Regions from separate parts of the Amycolatopsis sp. NPDC049688 genome, predicted to be linked through region 2. Evidence: riboswitches for the same ligand, from Rfam matches in the RefSeq annotation. Region 2 holds a riboswitch; the other holds the start of a gene.
The links. Region 2 has a riboswitch for thiamine pyrophosphate ahead of thiC (phosphomethylpyrimidine synthase ThiC). Riboswitches for the same ligand answer to the same signal wherever they lie in the genome.
Positions count from the first base shown of each region.

Region 1: another riboswitch for thiamine pyrophosphate. It lies ahead of AB0J55_RS39945 (thiamine ABC transporter substrate-binding protein); the one in region 2 lies ahead of thiC (phosphomethylpyrimidine synthase ThiC).

Region 1 is NZ_JBFANY010000020.1:22,218-37,246, forward strand. Features, by position in the region: gene AB0J55_RS39900 (HAMP domain-containing sensor histidine kinase) at 1-120, opposite strand, end outside; gene AB0J55_RS39905 (response regulator transcription factor) at 117-833, opposite strand; gene AB0J55_RS39910 (sigma-E factor regulatory protein RseB domain-containing protein) at 982-2,079, shown strand; gene AB0J55_RS39915 (ABC transporter ATP-binding protein) at 2,076-3,062, shown strand; gene AB0J55_RS39920 (ABC transporter permease subunit) at 3,059-3,937, shown strand; gene AB0J55_RS39925 (roadblock/LC7 domain-containing protein) at 3,940-4,455, opposite strand; gene AB0J55_RS39930 (hypothetical protein) at 4,452-4,826, opposite strand; gene AB0J55_RS39935 (ABC transporter ATP-binding protein) at 4,914-5,921, opposite strand; gene AB0J55_RS39940 (iron ABC transporter permease) at 5,921-7,597, opposite strand; gene AB0J55_RS39945 (thiamine ABC transporter substrate-binding protein) at 7,573-8,625, opposite strand; TPP riboswitch at 8,646-8,752, opposite strand; gene AB0J55_RS39950 (4a-hydroxytetrahydrobiopterin dehydratase) at 8,785-9,066, shown strand; gene AB0J55_RS39955 (hypothetical protein) at 9,429-9,758, opposite strand; gene AB0J55_RS39960 (hypothetical protein) at 9,758-10,225, opposite strand; gene AB0J55_RS39965 (winged helix-turn-helix transcriptional regulator) at 10,222-10,812, opposite strand; gene ychF (redox-regulated ATPase YchF) at 10,864-11,946, opposite strand; gene AB0J55_RS39975 (AlkA N-terminal domain-containing protein) at 12,049-13,485, shown strand; gene AB0J55_RS39980 (DUF1737 domain-containing protein) at 13,411-13,602, opposite strand; gene AB0J55_RS39985 (SMC family ATPase) at 13,624-15,029, opposite strand, start outside.
Region 2 is NZ_JBFANY010000019.1:58,538-73,566, reverse strand. Features, by position in the region: gene thiD (bifunctional hydroxymethylpyrimidine kinase/phosphomethylpyrimidine kinase) at 1-362, opposite strand, end outside; gene AB0J55_RS39215 (phosphatidylinositol-specific phospholipase C domain-containing protein) at 468-1,478, shown strand; gene AB0J55_RS39210 (NADP-dependent oxidoreductase) at 1,475-2,398, opposite strand; gene AB0J55_RS39205 (helix-turn-helix domain-containing protein) at 2,490-2,885, shown strand; gene thiD (bifunctional hydroxymethylpyrimidine kinase/phosphomethylpyrimidine kinase) at 2,882-3,682, opposite strand; gene thiC (phosphomethylpyrimidine synthase ThiC) at 3,679-5,316, opposite strand; TPP riboswitch at 5,310-5,431, opposite strand; gene AB0J55_RS39190 (trypsin-like peptidase domain-containing protein) at 5,470-6,381, opposite strand; gene AB0J55_RS39185 (glycoside hydrolase family 15 protein) at 6,583-8,748, shown strand; gene AB0J55_RS39180 (peptide deformylase) at 8,801-9,379, opposite strand; gene AB0J55_RS39175 (DUF3263 domain-containing protein) at 9,535-9,843, shown strand; gene AB0J55_RS39170 (LytR C-terminal domain-containing protein) at 9,840-10,478, shown strand; gene AB0J55_RS39165 (AAA family ATPase) at 10,522-12,786, opposite strand; gene pssA (CDP-diacylglycerol--serine O-phosphatidyltransferase) at 12,970-13,914, opposite strand; gene AB0J55_RS39155 (phosphatidylserine decarboxylase) at 13,918-14,643, opposite strand; gene AB0J55_RS39150 (hypothetical protein) at 14,882-15,029, shown strand, end outside.

The DNA.
Region 1 (15,029 bases), on a different contig from region 2:
CAGCGGCGAAAGGTTCGCCGCGGCCAGTGCCGCCAGCCCGAGCAGGCAGGCCAGGGTGATCGTCGCGGCCAGCACGGTGATCCGGGCCTGCAGGGACCGGCCCCGCCACCACGACGTCACGGGGTGATGACCTCGTCGAGCTGCGCGTCGGAGGCCAGGTAGCCGTGGCCGCGCACGGTCCGCAGCAACGCGCCCGCGCCGACCGCGTCCAGCTTGCGCCGCACGTACCCGACGTAGACCTCGACGAGGTTGCGCGTCACGGCCTGCTCCTCGCCCCAGACCGCGCGCAGCAGCTCGTCCTTGGTGACGACCGTGCCCGCGCGCCCGACCAGCACCTCGAGCAGCGCGAACTCCCGCGGGCTCAGCCCGACCTCCTCGTCGTTCCAGTGCACCTGCCGCAGCCCGCGGTCGACGGCCAGCGCGCCGAGCCGCAGCGTGCCGCGGCCCGCCTCCGGCCCCGCCCGGCGCAGCACCGCGCGGACCTGCGCGACCAGCACCACGAAGGAGAACGGCTTGACGAGGTAGCCGTCGGCGCCGAGGTCGAGGCCGTCGGCCTGGTCGACCTCGCCGTCCTTGGCCGAGACGAGCAGCACCGGCGTGGTGACGCCGTCCTTGCGCAGCCGCTCCAGCACGCGGTAGCCGGACAGGCCCGGCAGCATGATGTCGAGCAGCACGACGTCGAACGAACCGGTACTCGCCAGCTGCAGCCCGGTGGGGCCGTCCGCGGCGGTGACCACGTCCATCCCCTCCGCGCGCAGCCCGCGCTGCAGCGCCTTCCGCACGCCCGGTTCGTCGTCGACCACCAGCACCCGAGGTTTCACGAGACTCATCATGGCCGGTTTTCGCAGGTCGCGTCTCGGTTCTCAGCGCGATCTCAGCCTGGGAGGGAGAACCTTCAGGGGTATCTCAGCCTCGAGAGGGAAGCGTCGGTGCCAGGGAGCCGGGCACACTCGAGCCCGGGAACACCACAGGGAGAGACGCATGAAACCGAAGACGAAGGGCATCACCGCCGCGGTGCTCGGCACGGCGCTCGGCGCCGGCGGGCTCGCGTTCGTCGCGATGCCGGCCAGTGCCGACGACAAGCCGGCGCTGCCGCAGGTGAGCGCCGAGGACCTGGTGCAGTCGGTGGTCAAGGCGAAGCCGGGGGCGTTCGACGGCACGGTGAAGGTCAGCAACGACCTGGGCCTGCCCGCGGTGGGGAACGCGGTGCCCGGTGCGTCGGCGCTGAACATGGACTCGGCGCACATCTTCAGCGACGGCGCGGGCAAGAGCCGGCTCGCCGTCACGCAGGGGGCCAGCCAGCAGACCGTGGTCCACGACGGCACCACCGTCTGGGACTACAGCTCCAAGACCAACACCGCGACCAAGGTGACCATCCCGGCCGACGTCGCCAAGCAGAAGGGCGCGGGCAGCGACAAGACGCCCGACCCGCTGACCGCTTCGACGGAGCTGCTGGCGAAGGTCCGCGAGAGCAGCACGGTGTCCGTCGACGGCACGGCGACCGTCGCCGACCGGCCGGCCTACGAGCTGGTGCTGACGCCGAAGCCGACCGAGCGGACGCTGCTGCGCGAGATCCGCGTGGCGGTCGATTCACAGACGCGGATGCCGCTGCGGGTGTCGGTGCTGAGCAACGGCACGGCGACGCCGGCGCTGCAGGTCGCGTTCACCGAGATCGAGTTCACCCAGCAGCCGGCCGACCTGTTCACCTTCACCCCGCCGAAGGGCGCGAAGGTGCAGGAGAAGACGCCGACGATCGACCAGCAGCACAAGGACCTCGCCGAGCAGGCCAAGCAGGACGTCAAGATCGTCGGCGACGGCTGGGACACCGTCGTCACCGGCAAGGTCCCGGCGGACGCGCTGAACGCGACGCCGAAGCAGTCCGGCCGCGAAGGCCGTGACGGCCGCAACGCCGACCCGAAGGCGCTGCTCGAGCGGTTCGCCAAGAAGGTCAGCGGCACCTGGGGCAGCGGCTACCTCGTCACCACGAAGGTGGGCACCGCGGTGCTGACCGACGACGGCCGGTTCGCCGCCGGTGCGGTGCCGGAGCAGGTCCTGTACGAAGCGCTGGGCCAGAAGTGACCAGCACGGCTGTCCAGTCCGGGGCGGATGTCTCTTCGGAGGCGTCCGCCCCGGCGGTCCCGCTCGCCGCGCGCACCCGGGGCCTGCGCAAGGTGTACGGCAGCACAGTCGCGGTGGACCACGTCGACCTCGACATCCCGCAGGGGGCGGTGGTCGGGATGCTCGGGCCGAACGGCTCGGGCAAGACGACGACCATCCGGATGCTGCTCGGCCTGGTCCGGCCGACCGAGGGCGAGGTCGAGCTGCTCGGCCGCCCGATGCCGGACGCGGCCGCGCACGCGCTGCCGGACGTCGGCGCGCTGGTCGAGGGGCCGGGTTTCCACCCGTTCCTGTCCGGGCGCGACAACCTGCTGCGCTTCGCCGCGGCGGAACCGCGGCTGTCCTCGGCCGGGATTCCGTCCGCTGTGGACTCCGCGCTGGAGCGCGTCGGGCTGACCGGGGCCGCGCGACGGCGGTACAAGGGGTACTCGCTCGGCATGAAGCAGCGGCTCGGGCTCGCTTCGGCGTTGCTGGTGCCGCGGAAGATGGTCGTGCTCGACGAGCCGACCAACGGCCTCGACCCTGCGGGTACCAGGGAGATCCGCAGGATCGTCGCCGAGCTGCACGCCGAGGGCGTCACCGTGCTGGTGTCGTCGCACCTGCTGGCCGAGGTCGAAGCGACCTGCACGCACGTGGCCGTGCTGCAGAGCGGGAACGTCGTCGCGCAGGGCGAGCTGGCGGAGCTGCTGGAGTCCGGGAACGCGGCCCTGCTGGTCCGCACGCCGGACGCGGAACAGGCGATGGAAGTGCTGCGGGAGCACCGGATCGGGGCCCGGCTCACGCCGGACGGCGTCCGGGCCGACCTCACCGCGGCGGAAGCGCCGCGGGTGCTGCAGGTCCTGGTGGGCGCGGGGGTCGCGGTCCACGAGGCGACGCGGGCGCGCACCGGCCTGGAAGACCTGTTCGCGCGGCTGACCGAATCCACCGGGGAGGGATCGGAATGACGGCGGTTCTCGAAGCACCGGCGGCCCGCACGGGCCACGACACGGTGCCGCTGCCCCGGCTGCTGGCCGCGGAGCTGCGCTGGATCTTCCGGCGGCCGCGGACGCTGGCCGTCCTCGGCCTGCTCGCGCTGATCCCGGTGGTGATCGGGATCGGCCTGACGCTGGTCAACGACCCGACGGACAACGGCGGCGGCCCGGACAACGGCGGCGGGGCGCTGCTGGCGTCCGCGGTCAACAACGCGTTCGTGCTGCCCATCGCGGCGATCGTGATGTCGCTGGCGCTGCTGCTCCCGCTGGCCTCGGCCATGGCGGGTGCGGACGCGATCGCGGGCGAGACCGCGCACGGCACGCTGCGCGGCTGGCTGATCGCGCCGGTCGGCCGGGGCCGGCTGCTGGCGGTGAAGGCGTTCGGCGTCGCGACCGTGTCGGTGGCCGCGGTGCTGGCGATGTGCGTGACGGGCGTGGTGACCGGGCTGATCATCAACGGCACGGATTCGCTGTTCACGCTGTCGGGCACGACGTTGTCGCTGGGTGGCGCGCTGGCGCGGATCCTGCTGGTGGCGGGCTGGGTGGTGCTCCAGATGTGGGCGGTCGGCGCGGTGGCGCTGGCGCTGTCCAGCTGGACCGAGCACCCGATGCTGGTGGTGGCGTCCGTGCTGGCGGCGGACATCGTGTTCACCATCCTCGGGTTCCTGTCCTCACTGGACTGGCTGCACCCGTTCCTGCTGACGCAGAACTGGTCGGTGGCGCCGGCGGAGGTGCTGCAGGACCCGATGGGCACGCAGCTGCTCGGCGAAGGAGCCCTCCGGGCCGTCTGCTACATCGTGATCGGGCTTTCGCTGGCGTACGCCCGGCTGTCCACCCGGGACGGTTGAGATCAGCGGTTCCCGTCGGCGGGTGCGATGTCACGGACACTGCGCACCCGCCGGTCGGCGACTGCTTCCTGGAACAGGGACAACGCCTGCCTCGCGGCGACGTTGAACAGGCCCATGGTGGTGTCCCGCTCGCCGAGCACGACCAGCAGGATGCCCTCCTTCGTGGGGAAAACGCCGACGTGGCCGTCCGCGCCTTCGAAGATGGCCGCCCGCGGCGCACCGACTCCGGCCCGGCCGGTGAACTGGACGGCCAGGCCCACCGCGGAGGCCGCCATCGCGGCCACGCTGTCGTCCTCGATGTCGCGGGTGTCGCTGCACAGCAGCAGCCCGTCCCGGCTGGCCGCCAGCAGTCCCTTGACGTTCTTCCAGTCGATCCGGCCGCGGATGTCCCGCAGCGCCGCGCTCGTCCTGGCCGCATCCTCGGGGGAAACCGCCGACGCCACCCGCCGCGCGTCCGGCCAGACCGGCGTGCTCCCGCGTTTGGGCAGCGCGGCACGTTCCGCGTGAGCTTCGCTCATACGACCAGATCGGCTTCGATGCGCTTGAGCTGCAGCCGCGCCATGGCCAGGTTCGCCCGGTCCCGGTCCAGCACGAGGTACAGGAACAGCGTCGATGTGTCCCGTTTGGACGGATCCATCAGCCGGATCACGTGGTACTGGCGGCGCAGGGTGATCAGGATGTCCTCGATGTCGTCGTTGAGCTGCAACGCGGCCATCACCCGCAGCTTCGAGCGGACGACCTCGGTGTTGCCCGCGGCGGCGACGTCCAGGTCCAGCCAGTCACCACCGCCCAGCGAGCCCAGCGACATCCCGCTGTCGTAGTCGACCACCGCGGCGCCCACCGCGCCGGCAATCGTCATCGCTTCTTTCAGCGCCGTGTCGATGTTCATCCAGAGGGCTCCTCGTTGATCAGCGTCCGGCCACTCTAGGCCGCGATCAGGAAGAGAACAGGCCCCGTTCGGAGTAAAAAAGCGCTTTCAGCCCACCAGCGCGACACCGTCCGCGTCGAACGCCAGCCGCACCGCGTCCCCGGCGCGCAGGTCCGCCGTGGCCGGGGCCACCGCGTCCACAGTGGAGTTTTCCAGCCGGACCACCAGCCGCACGTGCGCCCGCCGGTGCACCGCCGCCACGACCTCACCGGGAGTACCTTCGGCGGCCACCCGGAGCGCGTGGGGCCGCAGCCCCAGCCGCACCGGGCCGTCGCCGGCGTCCGGCAGCGTGACGTCTCCCAGCGCAGTGCGCACCTGCCCGCCCGCGGCGACGCCGTCGGCGAACGTCGTCACGCCGAGGAAGCGGGCCACGTCGTCGTCGGCCGGGTTGCGCCACACGCGCCGGACCGCGCCCTCCTGCCGGATCTCGCCGGTGTCGAGCACCGCGACCCGGTCCGCGAGGGTGAACGCCTCCTCCTGGTCGTGCGTGACCAGCAGCGTCGTGATCTTGCTGCGGCGCAACAGGTCGGCCAGGTCGATGGCCAGCTGTTCGCGCAGTCCGGCGTCCAAACCGGACAGTGGCTCGTCGAGCAGCAGCAGCCGCGGCTCCGGCGCCAGCGCGCGGGCCAGCGCGACCCGCTGCGCCTGGCCGCCGGACAGCTCGGTCACCCGCCTCTTCTCGAACCCGGACAGGCCGACCAGCGCCAGCAGCTCGGCGACCCGCGGCGCCCAGTCGCCGCGCGGGACGCCGTGCATCCGCAGGCCGAACGCGATGTTCGCGGCGACGTCGCGATGGGCGAACAGCTGGCCGTCCTGGAACACCAGCCCGAAGCCGCGCCGGTGCACCGGCACCGCGCCGAGGTCCTCGCCGTCCCAGCTCACCGCACCGCGCGCCGACGGCTCGAGGCCGGTGATCGCGCGCAGCAGCGTCGACTTGCCCGAGCCCGACGGGCCGAGCAGGGCCAGCACCTCGCCGTCGGCGATGTCCAGCCGGACGTCCCGCACCGCGGTGAACGATCCGTAGCGGACGGTCAGGTCCCGCACCGACAGCGCCATCAGAACTCCCCCACCCGGCCGCGGGCGGCCCCGAGCCGGTCGATCAGCGCGACGGCCAGCACCGTCACGAGCATCAGCAGCGCGCACGCCGCGTACGCCATCTGGTTGTTCAGCTCGCCCGGGCGTGCCATCAGCGTCGCGACGGCGACCGGCAGCGTCGGCGCGGCCGGGCGGGCGAGGAAGCTCGTCGCGCCGAACTCGCCCAGCGCCACGACGAACCCGAACCCGGCCGCGGCGACCAGCGGTCGCAGGGTGAGCGGCAGGTCGATCTCACGCCAGACGCGCAGCGGGCTCGCGCCGAGCGTCGACGCGGCCTGCCGCAGCCGGACGTCGACCGAGCGCAGCACCGGCAGCACCATCCGGACGATCAACGGGATGATCACCAGCGCCTGGGCCAGCGGCACCAGGTACGGCGAGGTCCGGAGGTCGCCGGGCAGCGCGTCGAGCGTGACGAGGTAGCCGAACCCGACGGTGACCGCCGAGACCCCGAGCGGCAGCATCAGCACGGCGTCCATCGTCTCGCCCAGCCCGCGCGCGGCTCTGGCCGGCGAGCGCCGCAACGCCACCAGGACGACGGACGCGAGCACGCCGACGACCATCGCGAGCAGGGTCGCGTCGATCGCCACCTTCAGCGAGTTCAGCGCGGCGTCCCAGCCGGACACCTGCAGCGCCCCCTTCTCACCGGTGCTCGTGAGGGCGCGGTACCCGGCGAAGCTCCATCCGTCCTCTGTGGACAGGGACTCGGCGAGCAGCGCGACGATCGGCGTCACCAGCGTGGCCAGCACGACACCCGCGGCACCGACGACCCACCACTCGCCACCCCGGGGGCGCCGCGCCGGGCCCGAGCCGGTCCGGGCGCCCTCCTTCCGCCGCCGCGCCAGCCCGCCGAGCACCAGCGCGGCGACCACGGCCGCGAACTGGATCAGCGACAGCGCCGCCGCCCCGGAAAGGTCCAGCAGGTCGACGGTCCGCAGGTAGATCTCGGTTTCCAGGGTCCGGTACCGGGCCCCGCCGAGGATGAGGACGACCCCGAAACTGGTGGCGCAGAACAGGAACACGACGGCCGCGGCGGACGCGATCGCGGGAGCCAGCGCGGGCAGCGTCACCGACCGGAAGGCCCGCCACGGCGAGGCACCGAGCGCGCGGGCGGCATCGGTCGTCCGCGCGTCCAGCCGCGCCCACAGCCCGGCGACGGTCCGCGCGACGACGGCGACGTTGAAGAACGCGTTGGCCAGCACGATCGGCAGCACGCCGCCGTCCGGCCACAGCGCGCGGAACGCCAGCCCGACGACCACGGTCGGCAGGACGAACGGCACCAGCACCAGCGTCCGCACCAGGCCGACGCCGGGCAGCCGCACCCGGGCCAGCAGGAACGCCACCGGCAGCCCGGCCAGCACCGCGACGGCCGTCGACGCGGCCGCGCTGCCGAGGGTGAACGCGGCCAGCTGCCAGGTCCGTGGATCACCGAGCACGACGTCGAGGCCGCCGTCGGCGAACCCGCGGCCGACGATCGCGACGACCGGCCAGGCGAAGAACACCACCAGGAACCCGATGGGGGCGAGCCCGAGCAGCGCCAAGCCGAACCCGCGGGACGTCCGGGGCGGGGCCACTGCCGCTGTCCGGGGGCTCCGGGTGGCGGAGCCCCCGGAGGTCACTGCTGCACGAGCGTGCGCCATTCGCCGATCCACTTCTCGCGGCCCGCCTGCACCTGGTCCGCGGGCAGCGTCTGCGGCTTCTGCGGCAGCGGCGCGACCTGCGCCCAGCCCGCGGGCAGGTCGACGCCCTGGCGGGCCGGGTAGACGTACATGTTGGCGGCGACCGTCGCCTGGAACTGCTGGGAGAGCAGGAAGTCGACGACCTTGTGCGCGTTGTCGGCCTGCTTGCCGTTCGCCAGCACGCCGGCGTACTCGACCTGCCGGTAGCAGGTGTCGAGCAGCGCCTTGGTGCGCGGCTTGCCGTCGTCGCCGACCTCGGCGGCGGGCGACGACGCGTACGAGACGACGATCGGCCGCGGGCCCTTGCCGGACGAGCCGGAGAACTGCTTGGTGTAGGCCTCTTCCCAGCCGCTGACCACCTTGACGCCGTTGGCCTTCAGCTTCGCCCAGTAGTCCTTCCAGCCGGATTCGCCGTACTTGGCGATGGTCCCGAGCAGGAACGCCAGGCCGGGCGACGCCGTGGCGGGGTCCTCGGCGACCAGCAGGTCCTTGTACTTCGGGTCGGCCAGGTCGTCGTAGGTCGACGGCGCCGGGATCCCCTTGGCGGTGAAGTAGTTCGTGTCGACGTTGACGCAGACGTCGCCGACGTCGACCGCGGACAGCCGGTGTTCCGGGTCGACGGCGTAGCGCTGCGGCCCGCGGTCGGCCTCCGGGCTGGTGTAGGGCTCGAAGACGCCCTCGCTGAGCGCGCGCGAGGCGAAGGTGGAGTCGACGCCGTACGCGACGTCGCCGATCGGGTTGGCCTTCGTCAGCACGAGCTTGTTGGTCAGCGAGCCGGCGTCACCCTGCTTGAGCACGGAGATCTTGATGCCCGACTGCTTCTGGAAGGCGTCGAGCACCTCCTGCGGCGCCAGGAAGGAATCGTGCGTCACGAGGGTGACGGTGGGCGTCTGCTGCGTGCCACCGGACCCGTCCGACAGCGAGCACGCCGCGGCGACGGCACTGACGGCGGCGATGGCCGTCGCGGCGCGCACAGCCCTGCGTTTCATCTACCCTCCTGCACTTCGCCGGACGAGGAGGGCAGCCCTCCCTTCGCCGGCATGATCCGGTCAGGTGCGAACGGTCGCGGGTGACCCGCCTCTCAGCCCGGCTCACCGGACTCCCGTGGCAACCGTGCAGCGTAGTCCAGGACGCAGGACGATGGAGACATGACGGAAATCTTGAGCGACTCCGAGGCCGACCGGCGGCTGGGCTTCCGCGCAGGCTGGGTCCGCACCGGCGCGGTGATCTCCCGCGAGGTGGAGCTGGAAAGCTTCCCCCGGGCGATCGAGGTGGTGAACCGGGTGGCGGAGCTCGCCGAGGCCGCCGACCACCACCCGGACATCGACATCCGCTGGCGGACGCTGACGTTCCGGCTCTCCACGCACTCGGCGGGCGGCCTGACGGCGAAGGACTTCGACCTGGCCGAACAGATCGACGCGGTGCTGTGATCCTGGCTACGCTGAGTGCACCATGAAGCCGCTCCGGCGTCTCCCGGTTACCGCAACCTTCGGGAGGGAGACACAGATGACTCAGGCAATCGTGGTCGGCACGGCGGCGTTCGCGACGATGGTGGCGGCGGCCGGCGGGGTGCTCTGGTTCACCGCCCGCCACCGCCGTCACCTGGACGGCTGAGAGTTCGATCACAGCCGCTAACGCGGGGCATGATCGGCGCGAGGTTCCTGCGGAAGCATTCGGTTCGCCCGTAGGGAACGCCCATGAACACCGCCCCCACCGCCGCTCAGCGCGCCTGGATCAACGCCCTCGCCCCCGCGGTGGTGCTGATCGCGATCGCCCTGCTGGGCCTGCTCGGCTAGCGGATCCGCCCGGGCGGCGGGAACTCGGCGGGCGGCTCGTCGGCCGTCGTCCAGTACTCGAGGCACGACAACCGGCCGTCGTCGACGAACACGATGAGCCCGCCGCCGGGTGCGTCGGCTTCGATCGCGACCGGGTCGTCGGCGACCGCCGCGACCGGCAGCGTCCGGTCGACCTGCAGGTTGATGCTCGGGCACCCGCAGCCGCACCGCCCGGTCACCCGGGCGGTGGCGGCCTGCGCCCGCAGTTCCGCGGCACCTGGGAAGTCCTTCGCGAGCAGCGTGTCCAGCGTCGTCCGCTCGGTGGCGGTCAGCGGGCGGGGCGCCATCAGTACCGCGACATGTTCGGGATCGTCTTCTCGGCGACCCCGATCAGGTCCTCGACCTTCGCCACATCGGCCGTCACGTCCGCGGCGGTCACCGAAGGCGCCTCGGACGACCGGTAGGCGACTTCGTTGCGCCGGATCCGCATCCGGTTGAAGGGACGCAGCAGCGGCCCCAGCGGCGGATCGAGCTGCGCGAGAACCGCTTCGTAGACGGCGATGTGGCCACCCCGGCTCGTCGCGCGCAGACCTTGGTTCTGGAGGACGGCCGCCAACGCGCGGCGCGCGCCGTCGTACGCCAGCGTGTAGGCGCCTTCCGGATCCGAGCCCAGCAGCTGCCGCGCCGAAGCGACGTGCGTGCGGGCCCTGGCGATCTCCGCCTCCGCGGCCTCCCGCGACGCCGGGACGCGTTCGAGGGAGCCGCGGGCGATGAGCGCGTCGACCGTGGCGCGCCCCTGGTTCCACCGGGTCATCGGGCCTCCTGGTCGAGGAGCAACGGGGCCAGCGGACGCTCACGCACGCTGGTGACGAACGGGTCCGTGCTGCTGGCCGCCCACGACTCGGGCGAGATCCGGTGGACGCTGACCTCGCGGCCCAGCCGCCGCGACACGTCCTCGGCCAGGTCGAAGAGCGTGTCCGGATCGGGCGAGCCGACGACGAGGACGTCGACGTCCCCGGGCGGCGGCCCCGGTTCACCGAGGTAGCGCGCAGCCCATGACCCGTAGATGTAGGCCTCGCGCACGCCCTGCAGACCGGAAAGGGCCTCGGCAAGCAGCGGCAGCGGCCCGAAGGTGACCGCCATGAGCTCGCTCAGCGGCCGGTAGAGCGGGGTGTCGGTCCGGGCCTTGACGAGCCGGCTCCGCCCGACCCGCCGGTCTTCCAGGATGCCGCCCTCGACGAGCCGTTCGACCTCCCGCAGGACGGCCGTCGGCGAGACTCCGCAGGCTTCGGCGAGCTCGGTGATGCTGTACTCGCGCTCCGGGTGCAGCAGGAGGATCGCGAGCAGCTCACCCTGCATGCGCGAACGCAGGAGCGGCAGGAGACTCGGCGAAGCTTTCATTGGACGCAGTATATCCTGCGCCCAATGAAAACAACAATCAGTAGTTGACCGTTACACGTTGAAGCGGAACTCGACCACGTCGCCGTCGGCCATGACGTAGTCCTTGCCCTCCATGCGGACCTTGCCCGCGGCCCTCGCCGCCGCCATCGAGCCCGCCTCCATCAGGTCGTCGTACGAGACGATCTCCGCCTTGATGAAGCCGCGCTCGAAGTCCGTGTGGATGACGCCCGCCGCCTGGGGGGCCGTGGCGCCCTGCGGGATCGTCCACGCGCGGGATTCCTTCGGGCCCGCCGTCAGGTACGTCTGCAGGCCGAGCGTGTGGAAGCCCGCGCGGGCCAGCGAATAGAGGCCCGGCTCCGGCTGGCCCACCGACTCGAGCAGCTCGCGGACCGACTCCTCGTCGTCCAGCTCCAGCAGCTCCGCCTCGACCTTCGCGTCGAGGAACACCGCGTCCGCCGGCGCGACCAGCTTCGTCAGCTCCTCGCGGCGGGCGTCGTCGGTCAGCACCGATTCGTCCGCATTGAAGACGTACAGGAACGGCTTCGTCGTCAGCAGGCTCAGCTCGCGCAGCGCGTCGAAGTCGACTTCCTTCTGCGCCTGGAACAGCGTGCGGCCGGCGTCGAGGATTTCCTTCGCCTTCTGGGCGTTGTCGAGCGCGGGCTTGTTCTCCTTCTTCGTCCGCGCTTCCTTCTCCAGCCGCGGCAGGGCCTTGTCGAGGGTCTGCAGGTCGGCGAGGATCAGCTCGGTGTTGATCGTCTCGATGTCGCTCGACGGGTCGATCCGGCCGTCGACGTGCACCACGTCGGGGTCGTCGAACACGCGGATGACCTGGCAGATCGCGTTGGCCTCACGGATGTTCGCCAGGAACTTGTTGCCCAGCCCGGCGCCCTCGGACGCGCCCTTCACGATGCCCGCGATGTCCACAAAGGACACCACGGCCGGCACCGTCTTCTCCGACTTGTACAGCTCGGCCAGCTTGTCCAGCCGGGGGTCCGGCAGCGGCACGACCCCGACGTTCGGCTCGATCGTCGCGAACGGGTAGTTCGCGGCGAGCACGTCGTTGCGGGTCAGCGCGTTGAACAGGGTGGACTTGCCGACGTTGGGCAGGCCGACGATACCGAGGGTGAGGCTCACGACCCCGCAGTCTACGTGGCGGCCCCGGTCCCGCCCCACGCACCCAACGCCGTGGCGGATTTCCGCCAGCGACGGCGCTGACCTGCTGGCATGCTCGGAGCAATGGTCACCGAAACCCTCTGGCGCGACGCCGAACGCTGCTACCGCGTGGTCACCGCCCGCGACTCGCGCTTCGACGGCCAGTTCATCATGGCCGTCCGCACCACCGGGATCTACTGCCGCCCGTCGTGCCCGGCGTCGACGCCGAAGGTGCAGAACGTCCGCTTCTTCCCGACGTCGGCGGCCGCGCAGGCCAACGGCTTCCGCGCCTGCCGGCGCTGCCTGCCGGACGCGGTCCCCGGCTCGCCGGACTGGAACGTGCGCGCCGACCTGGCCGCGCGGGCGATGCGCCTGATCTCCGACGGGACCGTCGAGCGCGAAGGCGTCCCCGGCCTCGCCCGGCGGCTCGGCTACTCGGAACGCCAGCTCGGCCGGGTGCTCACCGCCGAGCTGGGCGCGGGCCCGCTGGCCCTGGCCCGGGCGCACCGCGCGCACTCGGCGCGGTTGCTCATCGAGATGTCCGGGCTGCCGCTGACGGACGTCGCCTTCGCGGCGGGCTTCTCCAGCGTGCGGCAGTTCAACGAGACGATCCGCGAGGTGTTCGCGACGACGCCTTCGCAGCTTCGCGCCTTCGCTGCTTCACGACGGGGACGGCAGAGCGACGTGACCGGGACGCGGCTCAGCCTGCGGCTGCCGTTCCGGCCGCCCTTCGACGCTTCGGGGTTGCTTCGCTTCTTCGCGGACAACGCGATTCCGGACGTCGAGGAAGTCACTTCGGAGTCCTACGCGCGCACCCTGCGGCTCGCGCACGGCACCGGCGTGGTGCGCCTGACGCCGTCGCCGGACCACGTGCGCTGCGAGCTGATGCTCACCGACCTGCGCGACCTCGGCAGCGCCGTCAGCCGGGTGCGCCGGCTGCTCGACCTCGACGCCGACCCCGTGGCCGTCACCCGCGTCCTCGGCGGCGACCCGGTTCTGGCTCCGCTGGTCGCGGCCATGCCGGGAGTCCGGGTGCCGGGAGCGGTGGACGGCGAGGAGGTGCTGCTTCGCGCCCTGCTGCGTGAAGTGCCTCTGGGCGAGGAGGTGCCGGGCGAGTGGGGCGTGACCCGGCTCTTCCCGACCGCGGCCCAGATCGCGAAGGCCGGGCTCGGCGAGACCGTCACCGGCGTCGCCGCCGCTCTGGCCGAAGGGCGCCTGGACGTCCACGTCGGCCGGGAGGCGGCCGAACTGCGGGCGGAGCTGCTGGCGTACGTCGACGCGTCGACGGCGGACCACGTGCTGATGCGCGTCCTGGGTGCCCCGGACGTCCTGCTCACCGGCGACCCCGAGGTCCGCCGCGGCGCCGAGGCGCTGGGCCTCGCGCCGGACACGCTCGGCGAACGGGCTCGGGCGTGGACACCGTGGTGTTCCTACGCCGGGAGGTACCTAGCCTTGTTTTCCTTGCCAAAGCACGGCCTGGGCGACGACGACCTGGTCGCCGTCGAACGTCGCCGCCGGTGAGCCGTACAGGCGGTAGCCGAGTTCCAGGGCCTCGCTGACGCGGTGGCAGAACTTCGCGTCGTCCGGGCCGGTGAGCATGCGGTAGCGGGGCAGGCCGTTCGGCGGCTGGTCGGTCATGGCTTCATCTTGGCCGGGCGCTCAGCCGGCGCGCACCTCCAGCGTCGAGCCCGTGCGGGCCTTGCGGACCCGCAGCCGGGTCGGGATGCGCTGCCGCAGCTCCTCGACGTGCGACACGAGCCCGACGACCCGGCCGCCGGCCCGCAGCTCGTCGAGGATGTTCATCACGACGTCGAGGGTTTCGGCGTCCAGCGTGCCGAAGCCCTCGTCGACGAACAGCGTGTCCAGGAGCGCGCCGCCGGTCTCCCCCGCCACGACGTCGGCCAGCCCCAGCGCGAGGGCCAGCGAGGCGAGGAAGGACTCGCCGCCGGAGAGCGTCTTCGCCGGGCGGATGGTGCCCGAGTAGTCGTCCAGGACGTCGATGCCGAGCCCGCCGCGGGTGCCGCGCGCCCCGGCCGCGTCCGAGTGCACGAAGGAGTACCGGCCCTGGCTCATCGTCTGCAGCCGGTGCGTGGCCGCCACCGCGACTTCTTCGAGCCGCGCCGCCAGCACGTACGAGCGCAGCGACATCTTGCGGCTGTTCTGCCCGCGCCCGTTGACGACGTCGGCGAGCGCCCGCAGCTCGGCGTACTCCGCTTCGGCCGGCGCGAGCCCGGCGAGCGTCTCGCGCAGCCGGGCGGCGAGCCGGGTCAGCTCCTCGTGCTGCGCCGTGGCCACCCGCAGCGCCGCATACGCGGAATCGGCACGCGCCCGGGCCAGCTGGGCCGCGTCGGCCGCGCGGCCGACGTCCGCGACGTCGTCCGGCGAGATCCCGAACAGGTCCGGCTCGGCGAGCAGCGCCCGCGCGCCCGCCGCGGCCGCCTCAGCCTCGGCGATGCCCTGCTCGAGCTTCTCGATCTGCTCGTCGGGCAGCATCGCGGCCCGCGCCTTCTTCAGCGACGTGAACCCCTTCGCCTGCACTGCGGCCTCGACCAGCGTTTTCTGCTGGGCGACCCGCTCGCGGGCGCCCAGGACGGCCGTTCGCGCCTCCGCGACGGCTTCCAGGGCCTCAGCCAGGCTGAGGAGGTGCGTCCGCCGCGCGCCGACGTCGGCGAACTCGCCGCGGCCGGCGACCAGCCGTCGCTCGCGCTCGGCCAGCCGTTCCTCCAGGGCGCGGACGTCGGTGGTGGCTTCGATCGCCGCCTGTTCGGCCTGGCGGAGGCGTTCGGTCCGGGCTTCCAGGTCGCGCTCCAGCAGGACGACCTGCTGGCTCAGCTTCGCCTTCGCGGCCGCCTTCCCGGTGAGCGCGGCGACGGTGGCCCGGGCCTCCGCGAGCTCGGCGGTGATCGACCCGGCCGTGCGCCCGGCGAGCCGTTCGGCCAGCCCGGCCAGCCGGGCCTTCGCCTCTTCCAGCGCGACGACGACCCGCTGCCGCACCGCGTCCGCCGCCTGTTCGGCTTCTTCGGCCGCACGTTCCTCGGCCGGGTCGACCTGCTCGACGTCTCGCG
Region 2 (15,029 bases):
TGGCCGTGCATCGACGCCGCCACCGGGTCGACGACGAACGGGATCTCTTCGTCCCGGCCGATGCCCGCCTTGTCACACGCCGCCGCGACGGCGTGGATGATCTCGGCCGAAGCCAGCATGCCGGTCTTCGCCGCGCCGACGCCCATGTCCGCCGCCACGGCCTCGATCTGGCCGGCCACGATGTGCGGCGGCAGGTCGGCGCGGTCGTGCACGCCCAGGGTGTTCTGCACGGTGACCGCGGTGACCGCGACCAGGCCGTGCACGCCGCAGGTCAGGAACGTGCGCAGGTCCGCCTGCAGCCCGGCGGCGCCGCCGGAGTCCGACCCGGCGATGGTCAACGCCGTCGGAAGGCTCGTCGTCATGGTGGTTTCCCGACTTCTGGTCTAGGCCAATCAGCCTCTTTTGCTTCATCAACAGTCAACCACGGTGGGACATTGTGAACGTTACTCACGTTCGAAGGAGCCTGGATGAAGCTCTTCTCGGTGGCACTCCTCACGGCCGCGCTCACGCTCTCCGGGGCGACCGCCGCCAACGCCGACAGTCCCAAGCTTTCCCACGTCACGACCGTCGGCGTGCACAACACCTACGACCCGGCGGCGTACGGCTACCTCGCCCAGGCGCTCGACGCCGGGTCGTCGCTGATCGAGCTCGACGTCTGGCCGGACTTCTTCACCCACGAGTGGAAGGTCAGCCACTCGAACCCGTTGGGGAACAACAACAACTGCGTCGCGGCGACTTCGGCGTCGCAGCTGTACTCCGGCGGCACGAACAAGAACCTGGAGTACTGCCTCGACGACATCCGGATCTGGCTGGCCGCCCACCCCGGGCACACGCCGATCACTTTGAAACTGGAGATGAAGACCGGCTTCTCCGACAACACCGGCCTGGGCCCGGACGAGCTGGACGCCACGTTCCGTTCGCACCTCGGCAGCGTCGCCTTCCGCCCGGCCGAGCTCCTCGGCGGCTACGCCACGCTCGACGACGCGGCCAAGGCGGACAACTGGCCGTCCGTGGACGCGTTGCGGGGGCGGGTGATCACCGAGATCATCCCGGGCACGGTCGAGGAGGGGAACCCGACCGACACGCTGCACACCGACGTCGAGTACGCGCGCTACCTGGTGGGGCTCAAGAACGCGGGCAAGCTCGGTGACGCGAACATCTTCCCGACCGTGCACGGCGCGGCCGGCGGTGACCCGCGGGACAAGTACACCGCCGACCTCAAGCCGTGGTTCGTCGTCTTCGACGGCGACGCGAACGCGTGGGTGACCCAGACCGGTCCGTGGTGGTACGACGCCAACCACTACTACGTCGTGATGACCGACGGGCAGAACGTCGCCCCGGCCATCGACGCCCACAACCCCACGGTCGACCAGGCCAACCAGCGCGTCGCCGACCTGGCGAAGCAGCACGCGTCGGTGGTCACCTCGGACTGGACCGGGCTCACGACGGTGCTGCCCCAGGTGCTCGCGCGGGGTTAGACGGTCAGCACGAGCTTGCCGGAGACGCGGCCCGATTCGCCGAGCTCGTGCGCCTTGGCGACGTCTTCCAGCGGGAAGGTCCGCTCGACGCGGACCTTCAGCTGACCGGCTTCGATCAGGTCGACGAGGCCGGTCAGCCCGCCGCGGTCGGGTTCGACGAGGATCCTCCTGGTCCGCACGTTCCTGGCTTCGGCGGCCTTTTCGACCCGGTCGCCGACCCCGCTGGGCACGCCGATCAGGAGGCCGCCCTCCTTGATGGCGGGCAGCCAGCGCAGGTCGCTCTCCTCGCCGACGAGTCCGAAGTAGACGTCCACATCGGACGCGGTCGCGCCTTCGTCGTGGTAGTCGATCGGTTCGTCGACGCCGAGCTCGCGCAGGAATTCGTGCTTCTTCGCGCTGGCCGTGCCGATGACGTGCGCACCGCGCGCCTTGGCGATCTGCACGGCGAGGTGCCCGACCCCGCCCGCGGCGGCGTCGACGAACGCGCGTTGTCCCTTGTGGACATCGGCGACGTCGACGAGTCCCTGCCACGCGGTCAGCCCGGCCAGGGGCAGCGCGGCGGCCTCGGCGAACGACAGCCCGGCGGGCTTGCGCACGAAGTGCCGCGAGGGTGCGGTGACGTATTCGGCGTAGGCGTTGGCCGGGCGCGGGAACCACGGCATGCCGAGGACCTCGTCGCCCTCCTGGACGCCGGTCGCGCCGAAGCCGGCCTGTTCGACGACGCCGGCGACGTCCCACCCGACGGTGAACGGCGGCTCGCCAAGGAACCCGCCACCGCGCCGCACCTTCCAGTCGACCGGGTTGATCCCGGCGGCCCGCACCCGCACCAGGACCTCCGTCGGCCCGGGTTCGGGGCGCGGTGCCTCGGTGACGCGGAGCACCTCCGGTCCGCCGAGGGCCTGCTGGGTCACGATGCGCATTGCTTCACTCCTTCTGCTTCGGGGTCGCCTCCATCCTCGGATCGCCGGTCACTTTTCGCCAGAAGGCACTTATCGGTATAGTAGGTACCTGATGGATACCACCTGTGACCAGGGCGGACCCTGGGATGTGTACCTCCGCAACTGCCCGTGCCGGGACGTGCTGGATCTGCTGGCCAACAAGTGGACGGCCCTCGTCCTGGGCGCACTGGCCCGCGGCCCGCACCGCTTCGGCGAGCTGCGCCGCGCGGTCGACGGGATCAGCCAGAAGATGCTGACCCAGAACCTCCGCCAGCTGGAGCGCGACGGCTTCGTGACGCGCACGGTCTACCCGACCACGCCACCGACGGTGGAGTACGCGCTGACGGAGATGGGCGCGGAGGTGGGCGCGCACCTGATCGCGCTGAGCAACTGGTCGCAGGCCAACTTCGGCCGCATCCGCACGGCCCGCGAGGAGTACGACGGCCGGGAGCTGGAACCGGTCCGCTAGTCCTTGTCGAGCACCCAGAACGGCGAAACCGGGCCCACGCCCGCGCCCAGCGGGTAGGACTCCGCGACGCACCGCTCGATGAACCTCTTGCCCGCCGCCACCGCGTCCGGCACCGAGGCGCCCTTCGCGAGCGATGCCGTGATCGCCGACGCCAGGGTGTCGCCGCCGCCGTGGGTGTTCTCGGTGACGTAGCGCGGTCCGCTGAGGGAGATGTACTCGCGGCCGTCCGACAGCAGGTCCACGCAGTCTTCCGTGCCCTGCATGTGGCCGCCCTTCACCAGGACCCACTGCGAGCCGAAGGCCAGCAACGCCTCCGCCGCCTCGCGCTGGGAAGCCGGGTCCACGACATTCACCCCGGTCAGCAGCCGGACCTCGTCCAGGTTCGGGGTGATCAGCGTCGCGCGCGGGAACAGCTCCGTGCGGATCGCCTCCAGGGCGTCCTCACGCAGGAGCGAGTGTCCCGTCATCGAAGCCGCCACCGGGTCGACCACGAACGGGAACGGCCCGACTTCGTCCAGGGTCTTCGCCACCGCCCGGATGATCTCCGCCGTCGCCAGCATCCCGGTCTTCGCCGCGTTGACGCCCATGTCCGACGCCACCGCCTTGATCTGCGCGGTGACGACGTCGGCCGGGATCTCCGTGAAGCCCTGCACGCCCAGGGAGTTCTGCACGGTGACCGCCGTCAGCGCGACCAGACCGTGGACCCCGTTCGCGAAGAACGTCCGCAGGTCGGCCTGGATGCCCGCACCACCGCCGGAGTCCGATCCGGCGATGGTGAGGGCGGTCCTCGGTGTCACGGCTGGACCACCGGCAGGTAGACCTGGCCACCGGACTCGGTGAACTCGGCCGACTTCGAAGCCATGCCGGCCTCGATCGCCTCCACAGTGGACAGACCGTGTTCCTCCGCGTACTTGCGGACGTCCTGGGTGATCCGCATCGAGCAGAACTTCGGGCCGCACATCGAGCAGAAGTGCGCGGTCTTGGCCGGCTCGGCCGGCAGCGTCTCGTCGTGGAACGAGCGGGCGGTGTCCGGGTCCAGTGACAGGTTGAACTGGTCGTTCCAGCGGAACTCGAAGCGCGCCTTGGACAGCTCGTCGTCCCACTCCTGCGCGTACTTGTGCCCCTTGGCCAGGTCCGCGGCGTGGGCGGCGATCTTGTACGTGATCACGCCGGTCTTGACGTCGTCGCGGTTGGGCAGGCCAAGGTGCTCCTTCGGCGTCACGTAACACAGCATCGCCGTGCCGTACCAGCCGATCTGGGCCGCGCCGATGGCCGACGTGATGTGGTCGTACGCCGGGGCGATGTCCGTCGCGAGTGGACCGAGGGTGTAGAACGGCGCTTCGCCGCAGAGCTTTTCCTCGAGCTCCACGTTCTCCTTGATCTTGTGCATCGGCACGTGACCGGGACCCTCGATCATCACCTGGACGTCGTGCGAACGCGCGATGTGCGTCAGCTCGCCGAGGGTTTCGAGCTCGGCGAACTGGGCGCGGTCGTTGGCGTCCGCAATGGACCCCGGACGCAGGCCGTCGCCGAGGGAGAACGTGACGTCGTACTGCCGGAGGATCTCGCAGAGCTCCTCGAAGTGCGTGTACAGAAAGGACTCCTGGTGGTGCGCCAGGCACCACGCGGCCATGATCGACCCGCCCCGGCTGACGATCCCGGTGACGCGCCGCGCGGTCAGCGGGATGTAGCGCAGCAGCACGCCGGCGTGCACGGTGACGTAGTCGACACCCTGTTCGCACTGTTCGACGATGGTGTCGCGGTACACCTCCCACGACAGCTTTTCCGGTTCCCCGTTGACCTTTTCGAGCGCCTGGTAGATCGGCACGGTGCCGACCGGGACCGGCGAGTTGCGGATGATCCACTCCCGCGTCTCGTGGATCCGCTTGCCGGTGGACAGGTCCATGATCGTGTCGGCGCCCCAGCGGGTCGCCCACACCATCTTGTCGACCTCTTCCTCGACCGACGACCAGACGGCCGAGTTGCCCATGTTGGCGTTGATCTTCACCAGGAAGTTCTTGCCGATGATCATCGGCTCGGACTCGGGGTGCTTGCGGTTGACCGGGATCACCGCCCGCCCGCGGGCCACCTCGTCGCGCACGAATTCGGGTGAAACCCGTTCGCGCGCTGCGATGTACTCCATTTCGCGGGTGATGACGCCCTGTTTGGCCCAGCCGAGCTGGGTGTTGTGCTCGCGCCCGTCGGCCCAGCCGGCGCGCAGCCGGTGCAGTCCACTGTGGACGTCGATGGTGACTTCGGGATCCGTGTACGGGCCCGAAGTGTCGTAGACGTCGAAGTGTTCTCCGTTGGACAGATCGATCCGGCGCGCGGGGACCCGCAGCCCGGATTCGGTCTGGTGGTACACCTTGCGCGAGCCGGTGATCGGCCCGGTCGTGACGTTCAGGGCAGCATTCTCTTCCAAAGCCGTCAACGACTTTCACTCCCTACGCCGGCATTACCCGGTCAGGTTCATGCGGTCGGTGACACCGGGAGAACCCCAGTCACCCTCTCAGCCCGCCATGGCGCGAGCTCCCGCGTTGGTGTTGTGCCACCGACCATGCCACGCCGGAGCGCGATACTCAAGTCACCCGACCAACTCCGCCGGAGTGGCGTAGACGTCGACCATGGCCCCGTTGCGCAGCACGGTGATCGGCAGCGGGGTGCCGATCACTTCCGCGAACAGCTGCCGCTGGATGCCCTGGGCGTCCGAGACGTGGGTGCGCCCGACCGTCAGCACGAGGTCGCCGGCGCGCAGGCCCGCCCGGTCGGCCGGGCCGCCGGACACGACTTCGTGCACCCGCAGCCCGGCGCGCTGCCCGGTGCGCTCGGCGACGTCGTCCGGCAGTGGCGCGGGCACGCCGACCACGCCGAGGTACGCCCGCCGCACCCGGCCTTCGACGACGAGCGTGTCGATGATCCGCCGCGTGGTCGCGTTGATCGGCACGGCGAGCCCGAGCCCGATCCCGGCGACGGCGGTGTTGACGCCGACGACCCGCCCGGTGGAGTCGGCGAGCGCGCCGCCGGAGTTGCCCGGGTTGAGCGCGGCGTCGGTCTGGATGACGTCCTCGATCACGCGGGTCGTGCGCCCCTGCCGCACCGGCAGCGCCCGGCCGAGCGCGCTGACCACGCCCGCGGTGACGGTGCCGGAGAAGCCGAGCGGGCTCCCGATGGCCACGACGAGCTGCCCGACGACGAGCCCGTCGGCGTCCCCGAGCACGGCGGCCGACGGCGTCTCGCCGCGCGCCCGCAGCACGGCGAGGTCGGACAGCGGATCGGCGCCGACGACGTCGAACGGCACTTCGCTCCCGTCGGCGAAGGTGGCGACGCCGCGCCGGTGGTCGCTGACGACGTGGGCGTTGGTGAGCAGGTGCCCGTCCTCGGCGAAGACGACGGCGGAACCGCTCCCGCGCGCGAGCTGCACCCCGGCGACGTGCGGGGTGACGGTCGCGGCGACGGTGCTGACCGCGCGCGAGTAGGCGTCCATGGCCTCGTCCATGCGTACCTCGATTACAGCGTTGCAGGTACTACAATTCTGCGCCCGGAAATCGGCCCGGGACGTTCGCTGTCCGTGAACCGGTTCACCGGACCAGTGACGGTCAGTGGTTCACCGGATCGGACCATGCGCCGGTGAAGGATCGGCGGCAGACTCCCAAGTCGCTTCTGTAACGGTGCAGAAGCGATCTTCTGTGGGGTTGATATGCGAAAACTCATCTTCGGCGCCCTCGCCGGGGTGCTGGTCACCGGCCTGGTCCCGGCGACCGCGGCGGCTCAGGGCGAGGCTCCCGGCGCGCCCGGGGCCCATCCCAGCTGGCTGCCCGCGAACAAGACCGGGTTCGGCACGGCCCGCGACCGGTCGAGCAACGTCTGGTTCACCCTCCAGGGCGGCCAGATGTCCGAGGTCTACTACCCGGACCTGTCGACGCCCAGTGTCCGCTCGCTGAACTTCGTCGTCACGGACGGCCGCAGCTTCGCCGTCACCGACTACTCGGCGAAGTCCCAGCAGGTGCGGCGCACCGACGACGACAGCCTGACCTACGAGCAGACCATCACCGACGACCAGCACCGCTGGCGGCTGCGCAAGACCTACGTCACCGACCCGGCCGCCACGACGGTGCTGGTGGACGTCGACTTCCAGTCGCTGACCGGGCGGCCCTACCAGCTCTACGCGGTCGCCGACCCGGACCTGACCAACGACGGCTCCGACGACTCGGCCGCCCGCCGCGGTGACGCCGTCACCGCGCAGGACGCCACGAACGCGGCCGCGCTCACCGCGAAACCCGCGTTCACGAAGACCAGCGTCGGCTACGCGGGCGCGTCCGACGGGAACACGCAGCTCGCGAAGACCTTCAAGCTGGCGCAGTACGACACCGCGGGGAAGGGCAACGTCGTGCTGACCGGGCAGACGGACGCCGACGGTCTCCGCCACCGGCACGTCACCCTCGCCCTCGGCATGGGTGCGAAGGCCGCCGACGCGCTCGCCAGCGCGCAGGCGTCGCAGCGACGCGGCGTCCGCGAAATCACGCGCGCGTACGACCGCGGCTGGCAGCAGTACCTGCGGGGGATCAGCAAGCCGCCGTCGTCGCTGAAGACCGACGCCGAGCGCGACCTCTACCGGGCGTCGATGCTGACGCTCGCCGCCAGCGAGGACAAGCACCACCCGGGTGCCTTCATCGCGTCGCCGAGCATGCCGTGGCGGTTCGGGAACAACGACCCCGAATGGTCGCCGTCCGGGACCTACCACCTCGTCTGGCCGCGTGACCTCTACCAGATCGCGACCGGCCTCGCCGCCGGCGGCGACACGGCGGCGGCGAACCGCGCGGTGTCCTACATGTTCGGCACGCAGCAGCAGGCCGACGGGCACATGCCGCAGAACAGCCGCGTCGACGGCGTCCCGTACTGGACGTCGATCCAGCTCGACGAGACCGCGTTCCCGATCGTGCTGGCCCAGCAGCTCGGCCGGACCGACCTGTGGCCCGGCGTCCGCAAGGCCGCCGACTTCATTCTGGGTTATCGCGGGCCGAACGGGCAGGCGTCGCCGTACACCCAGCAGGAACGCTGGGAGGAGCAGGACGGCTGGTCCCCGTCGACCATCGCCTCGGTGATCGCCGGGCTCGTCTGCGCCGCCGACCTCGCTTCGCACAACGGTGCCGCGGCCGACGCGGCGCGGTACCTCGCCGCGGCCGACAAGATGAAGGCCGACCTGCCGAAGCAGACGATCACCACGAACGGGCCGCTGTCGAAGGACCCGTACTTCGTCCGGCTCACCAAGGACGCCAACGCGAACAACGGGACGACGTACAACCTCGGCAACTCGAGCGTGACGATGGACCAGCGCGCAGTCACCGACGCGGGCTTCCTCGACCTGGTCCGGCTCGGCATCTACCGCGCCGACGACCCGGTGATCCGCAACAGCGTGCGCGTGACCGACAAGGACATCGCCTTCACCACGCCGACCGGCCAGTTCTGGCACCGCTACACGAAGGACGGCTACGGCGAGCAGGCCGACGGTTCGCCGTGGGACTACACGTTCCCGGCCGAGAGCCGTACGACGTTCGGGCGGCTGTGGCCGCTGCTCGCCGGCGAGCGCGGCGAGTACGAGCTGACGCTCGGCGATCCGGCGTCGGCCGCGCGGCGGCTGCGTGACCTCGGCCGGGTGAGCAGCTCGGCGGAGACCATGCCGGAGCAGGTGTGGGACGAGAACCCGCCGTCCGGGCAGACCGGCTTCCCGGCCGGCACGCCGAACACGTCGGCGACCCCGCTGGCCTGGACGCACGCCCAGTACGTCCGGCTCGCCTGGGACGTCAAGGCGGGCTCGGTGCTGGAGACGCCTCGCGTCGTCCGCTGCCACTTCCTCGGCTGCTGACCACTCTTGAAACGACGAAGGGCCCCTCGTGCGCGAGGGGCCCTTCGCGGGTTCAAATGACGGCGCCGTCGTCCTCGGGGGTGCGCGGGGGCAGCCACTTGTTGCCCGGGACACCCCATTTGTTGTGCTTCAGCATCTTCTTCGCCGCGCGGGCGTGCCGGCCGACCAGGCGGTCCAGGTAGATGTACCCGTCCAGGTGATCGGTTTCGTGCTGCAGGCAGCGCGCGAAGTAGCCGGTGCCCTCGACCTCGATCGGGTTGCCGTCGAGGTCGGCGCCGGTCACCTTCGCCCACTTCGCGCGGCCCGTCGGGTACGACTCGCCGGGCGCCGAGAGGCAGCCCTCCCAGTCGTCGTCCGGGTCCGGCATGGTCTCCGGGATCTCCGACGTCTCCAGCTTCGGGTTGACGACGACGCCCTTGTGGCGCACGCCCTCGTCGTCCGGGCAGTCGTAGACGAACACCCGCAGGTCGAGGCCGATCTGGTTGGCCGCGAGGCCGACGCCCTCGGCGGCGTACATCGTCTCGAACATGTCGTCCACGAGCGTGCGCAGCTTCTCGTCGAACTCGGTGATCTCCCGAGTCGGCTGGTGCAGCACGGGTTCGCCGGCGATCACGATGGGGTGGATGGTCACGGCGAGCCAGTTTAGTCGGACCCCTCTGGTAGACCTGCATCAGACCGTGACGCGCCGACGTCGATGCCCACGTCGGTGCGTGCTTCCGTGGTTGAATGGCGCCCGCGGAAGAGCTAGGTCTGAATCGCCAGGACGCCCGATTGAGAGGGACTCGGATGGACGCCGCGGAGTCGATGGCTGAGCCGCAGCCGTCGCCGCCGAAGCCCGTGCCCGGCCTGACCGAACGCGAGGTCGAGATCCTCGCTTTCGAGCGTCAGTGGTGGCGGCACGCCGGGGCGAAGGAGAACGCCATCCGCGAACGCTTCGACCTGTCTGCCACGCGCTACTACCAGCTGCTCAACAAGCTGCTGGAGAAGCCGGAGGCGATCGAAGCCGACCCGATGCTGGTGAAGCGGTTGCGCAAGACGCGTGCCGCCCGCCAGCGCAAGCGAGGTGCCCGGCGACTGGGGATCGAACTGAAATGAGCGTTTTTTCGGGCATGTCCCGGCCGATGAAGGCCGCGGGCGTCGCGTTGGTCGGGGTGGCGATCATCGCCGCAGTCATCGGCGGGATCACCGCGCTGGGCGGTGGCGACGGATCGAACGAGGCCGGGCCGAGCGGGACGCCGACGCAGCCGGGCTCGTCCTCGGTGCCGCCTTCGACGTCTTCTTCCGCGACACCGCCGTCGACCTCGACCACGGCCGGCTCTTCGTCGCCCACGCCGTCGCCGACCTCGCCGGCCCCCGGCGGGCCGGGCTCGACCGCCCCGGGGCAGCCGGGGCAGCCCGGTCAGCCGGGTGGTGACCAGCAGGCGTCCAACAAGTGGGTGACCGTCCGGGTGTTCAACAACTCGACGATCAAGGGCTTGGCGGACCGGGCGGCGGAGGACTTCCGCGGCGCGGGCTGGAACGTCAACGAGGTCAGCAACTACTCCCAGGGCATCATCCCGACGACGACGGCGTACTACCGCCCGGGCACCGACGAGGAAGCCGCGGCCAAGCAGCTCGCGCAGGAGTTCGGCATCAAGGCCGAGCCCCGCTTCGAAGGCATCCAGAGCGCGAGCCCCGGGGTGATCGTCATCGTGACGAAGGAATACCAGAGCGGCCACAAGGGCAGCTGAACTTCCGGAAAAAGGCGGCCGTCGAGGTGACGGCCGCCTTTTTTCATTCGCCGGTCTGGGCCTTCGCGTAAGCCTCGAGGGCCGCCAGCTGGGCCGGGTCGAGGCTCGGCCGGACCGTCTTCCTCGCCGTCTCCAGGTGCGCCGCCGTGACTTCGTGGGCCTCCAGCGACTCGCGCATCGCCGTCAACGCCGCTTCGCGGATCAGCGCCGCGCAGTCGGCGGCCGAGTAACCGTCCAGAGTGGACGCCACCGCGGCGAGGTCGACGTCCCCGGCCAGCGGGGTGTTCTTCGAGCTGGCCGCGAGGATCGCCGCGCGGGCCTCGGCGTCCGGCGGCGGCACGTAGACGCGGCGCTCGAGCCGTCCCGGCCGCAGCAGCGCCGGGTCGACCAGCTCCGGCCGGTTCGTCGCGCCCAGGACGACGACTTCGCGCATCGGCTCGACGCCGTCGAGTTCGGTGAGCAGCGCGGCGACCACCCGGTCGGCGACGCCCGAGTCGGACGACTGGCCGCGGCGCGGGGCCAGCGCGTCGATCTCGTCCAGGAAGATCAGCGCGGGCGCGGCCTCCGCGGCCCGGCGGAACAGTTCGCGCACCGCGCGTTCGGACTCGCCGACCCACTTGTCCATCAGCTCGGCGCCCTTGACCGCGAAGACGTTCAGCGCGCCGGTGCCGGCCAGCGCCCGCACGAGGAACGTCTTGCCGCCGCCGGGCGGCCCGTACAGCAGCACCCCGCGCGGCGGCTCGACGCCGAGCCGGGCGAACGAGTCCGGGTACCGCAGCGGCCACAGCACGGCTTCGGTGAGGGACTGCTTGACGTCGACCATGTTCCCGACGTCGTCCAGGGTCAGCCCGCCGGTGGCCAGGTTGTCCGAAGTGGACATCGAGACCGGGCGGACGGTGGCCAGCGCGTCCAGCAGGTCCTGCTGCGAGATGCGCGGCTCGTCGGTGTCGCGCTGGCGCAGCGCGGCTCGCAGCGCGGCGTCCCGGCGCAGCGCGATCAGGTCCGCCGCGACGAAGCCCGGCGTCCGCTCGGCGAGGACACCGCAGTCGATGCCCTGGTCGAGCGGGACGTCGCGGAGCAGGACGTTCAGCAGCTCACGGCGGGTTTTCGCGTCCGGGAGGGCCAAGCCGAGCTCGCGGTCCAGCAGGTCCGCCGAGCGCAGCCGCGGGTCGGCGGACTCCGCGCGGGCTGTCGTCGCGACGACGGCGAAGCGCTCGCGTTTGAGGGCTGACCTCAGTTCCTCCAGCACGACGGTGGCGACCGGCGGCGGCGTGGCCGCGGGCAGCAGGGCGTCGACGTCGGTGAGCAGGAGGACCGACGGGCCTTCGGCGGCGTGGATGGCCTCGCGCAGGCGCGCGACGGCGACGTTCGGGTCCAGCACCGCGAGGTTCGGCGCGGCCAGCGGGATAATCTTGATGTCGGCGTCGTGGGCCACCGACCGCACGAGTGTCGACTTGCCGACACCCTCGGGGCCGGACAGCAGGACGCCGAGGTGGGCGGGCGCGCCGAGCCGGGCCAGCAGCTCGGGCCGGTGGAAGGCGAGGTCGAACCACTCGCCGAGCTTGCGCGCGGCGGCTTCGGCGCCGATCAGGTCGGCCAGCGGCAGGGCCGGCTCCTCTTCGGCGGTGACCTCGTCCTCGACGATCTCCGCGTCGATCCACTCCTCGGCCGCGGTGACGGCGGAGGTGCGCACCAGCGCGGTCGCCGTCCGGGGCGCGGCGGAGCCGGCGGGTGCCGGCCGCGCGCCGTCCCGCCAGGTGACCACTGTGGACGGTCCAACCGCGACGGTGCCGGCGGGCTCGGTGGCGGTGACGGTCAGCAGCTCGTTCGTCCAGGTGGCGCCGATCGCGCGGGACAGCTGGCCGCGCAGGCCGGCCGGGTCCGACCCCGGCGACGGCGCGAGGTCCTGCGGCAGCAGCGAAACGGCGTCGCCGACGGTGAGGACCTTGCCGATCAGCGCGAGCCGCAGCATGTGCGGGCTGACCGAGACGCTGGCCAGCCGCGACCCGGCCACGGTCACCGTCTTCGCGGCCGCGACCTCGGCCGGCGCGACCACGACCTCCGAGCCCTCGGTGACGCCCAGGTTCGACATGGTGACGTCGTCGGTGAGCAAGATGCCGGGCACGCCGGTGTCGTCGGCGGGCGCGGCGAGTGCGGCGCTGACCCGCGCCCCGGTGAGGTGCACGGCGTCCCAGGCCCGCAGGCCGAGCGCATCGAGGACTTCGGGATGCAGCCGGACGACGCCCCGGCGCGTGTCCAGCGCGGACGGCGTGTGCCGGACGGTCAGCGTGATCTGCGGGTGGCTCACGCCGTTCACCCTAGCGAGCCCCGCCCCCGTGTCGCCCCGGCAATCACGCGAGTTGACCCTTCAATCACGCGTGTCGACCCGTCGATCACGGGGTCGGCGTGATCGGAGGCGTGACTCGCGTGATCGGGGAACCGACACGCGTGATTGGGAGGTCGACACGCGTGATTGGGGGGTCGACACGGCTTACTTGCGGCGGAGGCCGATCTGGCGCCAGGTGCGGCGGCGCTGGCCGTTTTCCGAGGTGACGCGGGGGGTGCGGGCCGTCTCGCGGGGGAGGCGGACCGCGCGCATCGCCGCGCCCGCCACCCGGCGGCGCAGCGGTCGGCGCAGGCCGAGGCGGCGGGGGGAGCGGGCCCGGCGGATCGCGCGGCGCTCGCTCGGCGGGACCGTCCAGGCCTCCGGGTGCGCGGCCAGCCAGCGGTGCCGGTGGATCGAGTACGGGATGTGCGCCAGGTACAGGATCATCGCCGCGACCAGCGCGACCAGCGGGAACTGGATGATCGCCGCGGCCAGCAGGGCGACGCCGATCAGCAGCGGCGCGATCGCCTTGGCCGGCGCCTTGACCGTCTTCAGCGACAGCGTCGGGATGCGGCTGATCAGCAGCGCCGCGATCGCGATCGTCCACGCCCACACGACGTACTGCGACGACCACCACCCCGAACCCCACTGCAGGTACGCCACCAGCGGCAGCATCGCCAGCAGGCCGCCCGCCGGCGCCGGGACGCCGACGAAGAACTCGCTCGCGTACGGCGGCTGTTCGGTGTCGTCGAGCAGCGTGTTGAACCGGGCCAGCCGCAGGATCATGCAGACGGCGAAGATCAGCGACGCCACCCAGCCGATCCGGTCCGCGCCGGTCTGCCACACGTAGATCACCAGCGCCGGCGCGACGCCGAACGAGATGCCGTCGGACAGCGAGTCCAGCTCGGCGCCCATCTTCGACGTCGCGTCCAGGAGACGCGCGATCCGGCCGTCCAGGCTGTCGAGCACTGCCGCGATGCCGATCGAGGCGATCGCCATCCCGTAGTTCCTGGTCAGCGCGAACTGCACGGCCGACAGGCCCGCGCACAGCGCCAGCACGGTGATGGCGTTCGGGAGCAGCCGGACGCCCGGCGTGGTCACGCGGACCATCGATCAGCCTTCCGAAGGCGTGGCGGGGAGTTCGGCGATCACGGTCTCGCCGCCGACCGTGCGCTGGCCCTTGCTGACCAGCACCGTCGAGCCCGGCGGGAGGTAGAGGTCGACCCGGGAGCCGAACCGGATGATGCCGTACGTCGATGCGGCCCCGACCTTGTCACCCTCGCGGATCTCGCACAGGATGCGGCGCGCGACCAGCCCGGCGATCTGCACGACGACGAGCTCGTGGCCGTCTTCGGTGCGCATCAGCACGGAGTTGCGCTCGTTGTCGTCGCTGGCCTTGTCCAGGTCGGCGGAGAGGAACTTGCCGGGCCGGTAGGCCACGCGCTCGATCACGCCGTTCGCCGGCACGCGCTGGACGTGCACGTCGAACACCGAGAGGAACACCGAAACCCGCATCCGCGGCTCGGCGGGCAGGCCCAGCTCGGCGGGCGGCACGGCTTCCTCGATCAGCGACACGAGACCGTCGGCCGAGGCCAGCGCGACACCGTCACGCGGCGGCGGGACACGCTTCGGCTCGCGGAAGAACGCGGCCGTCGCCACCGTCGCCAGTGCCCCGACGAGGCCGAGGCGCTTGGAGAACCGGCGGGCCAGCAGCGTCGCGGCGACGCCGCCCGCCACGAACGGGCGACCCGCGGGGTGCATCGGCGGCAGCGTCTCGCGGGCGAGCTGGAGGGCGTGCGCGACTGGGTTGCCGGCGGGCTCCGGCCGGGTGCCGCTCATGGTCGGGTCCCCTGGTTTCGTGTCGGAAGAATGGTGGGTGCCGGAGGTCCGGCGGGCGCCACCACGCTACCGCTGCCCCAGGTGAGGGTGTCCGTGCGCCCCACCCCGGCTCCTCCGGGAGGGGGTCACCGCGGCGGGTGGGAATGATCGACCGCTCGTAACGCAAAGTCGATTTCGGCGACGACACTGAGTAGTTGCCGCCGTTCGGGGCGCTGGCCCGCGAGACCTGTGAGGATCGATGACCGACCGCCGCGATCTTGCCGAAGCCCGGCTTCGCGAGCTCCTGGGCGCGTGGCGTCAGGAGATCGACGAGGTCCCCGTGCCGCCGCTCGTCGACCCCGTGCGCGCGGTCGACGTCGTCATCGAGGCGGGGAAACGGGGCCGGG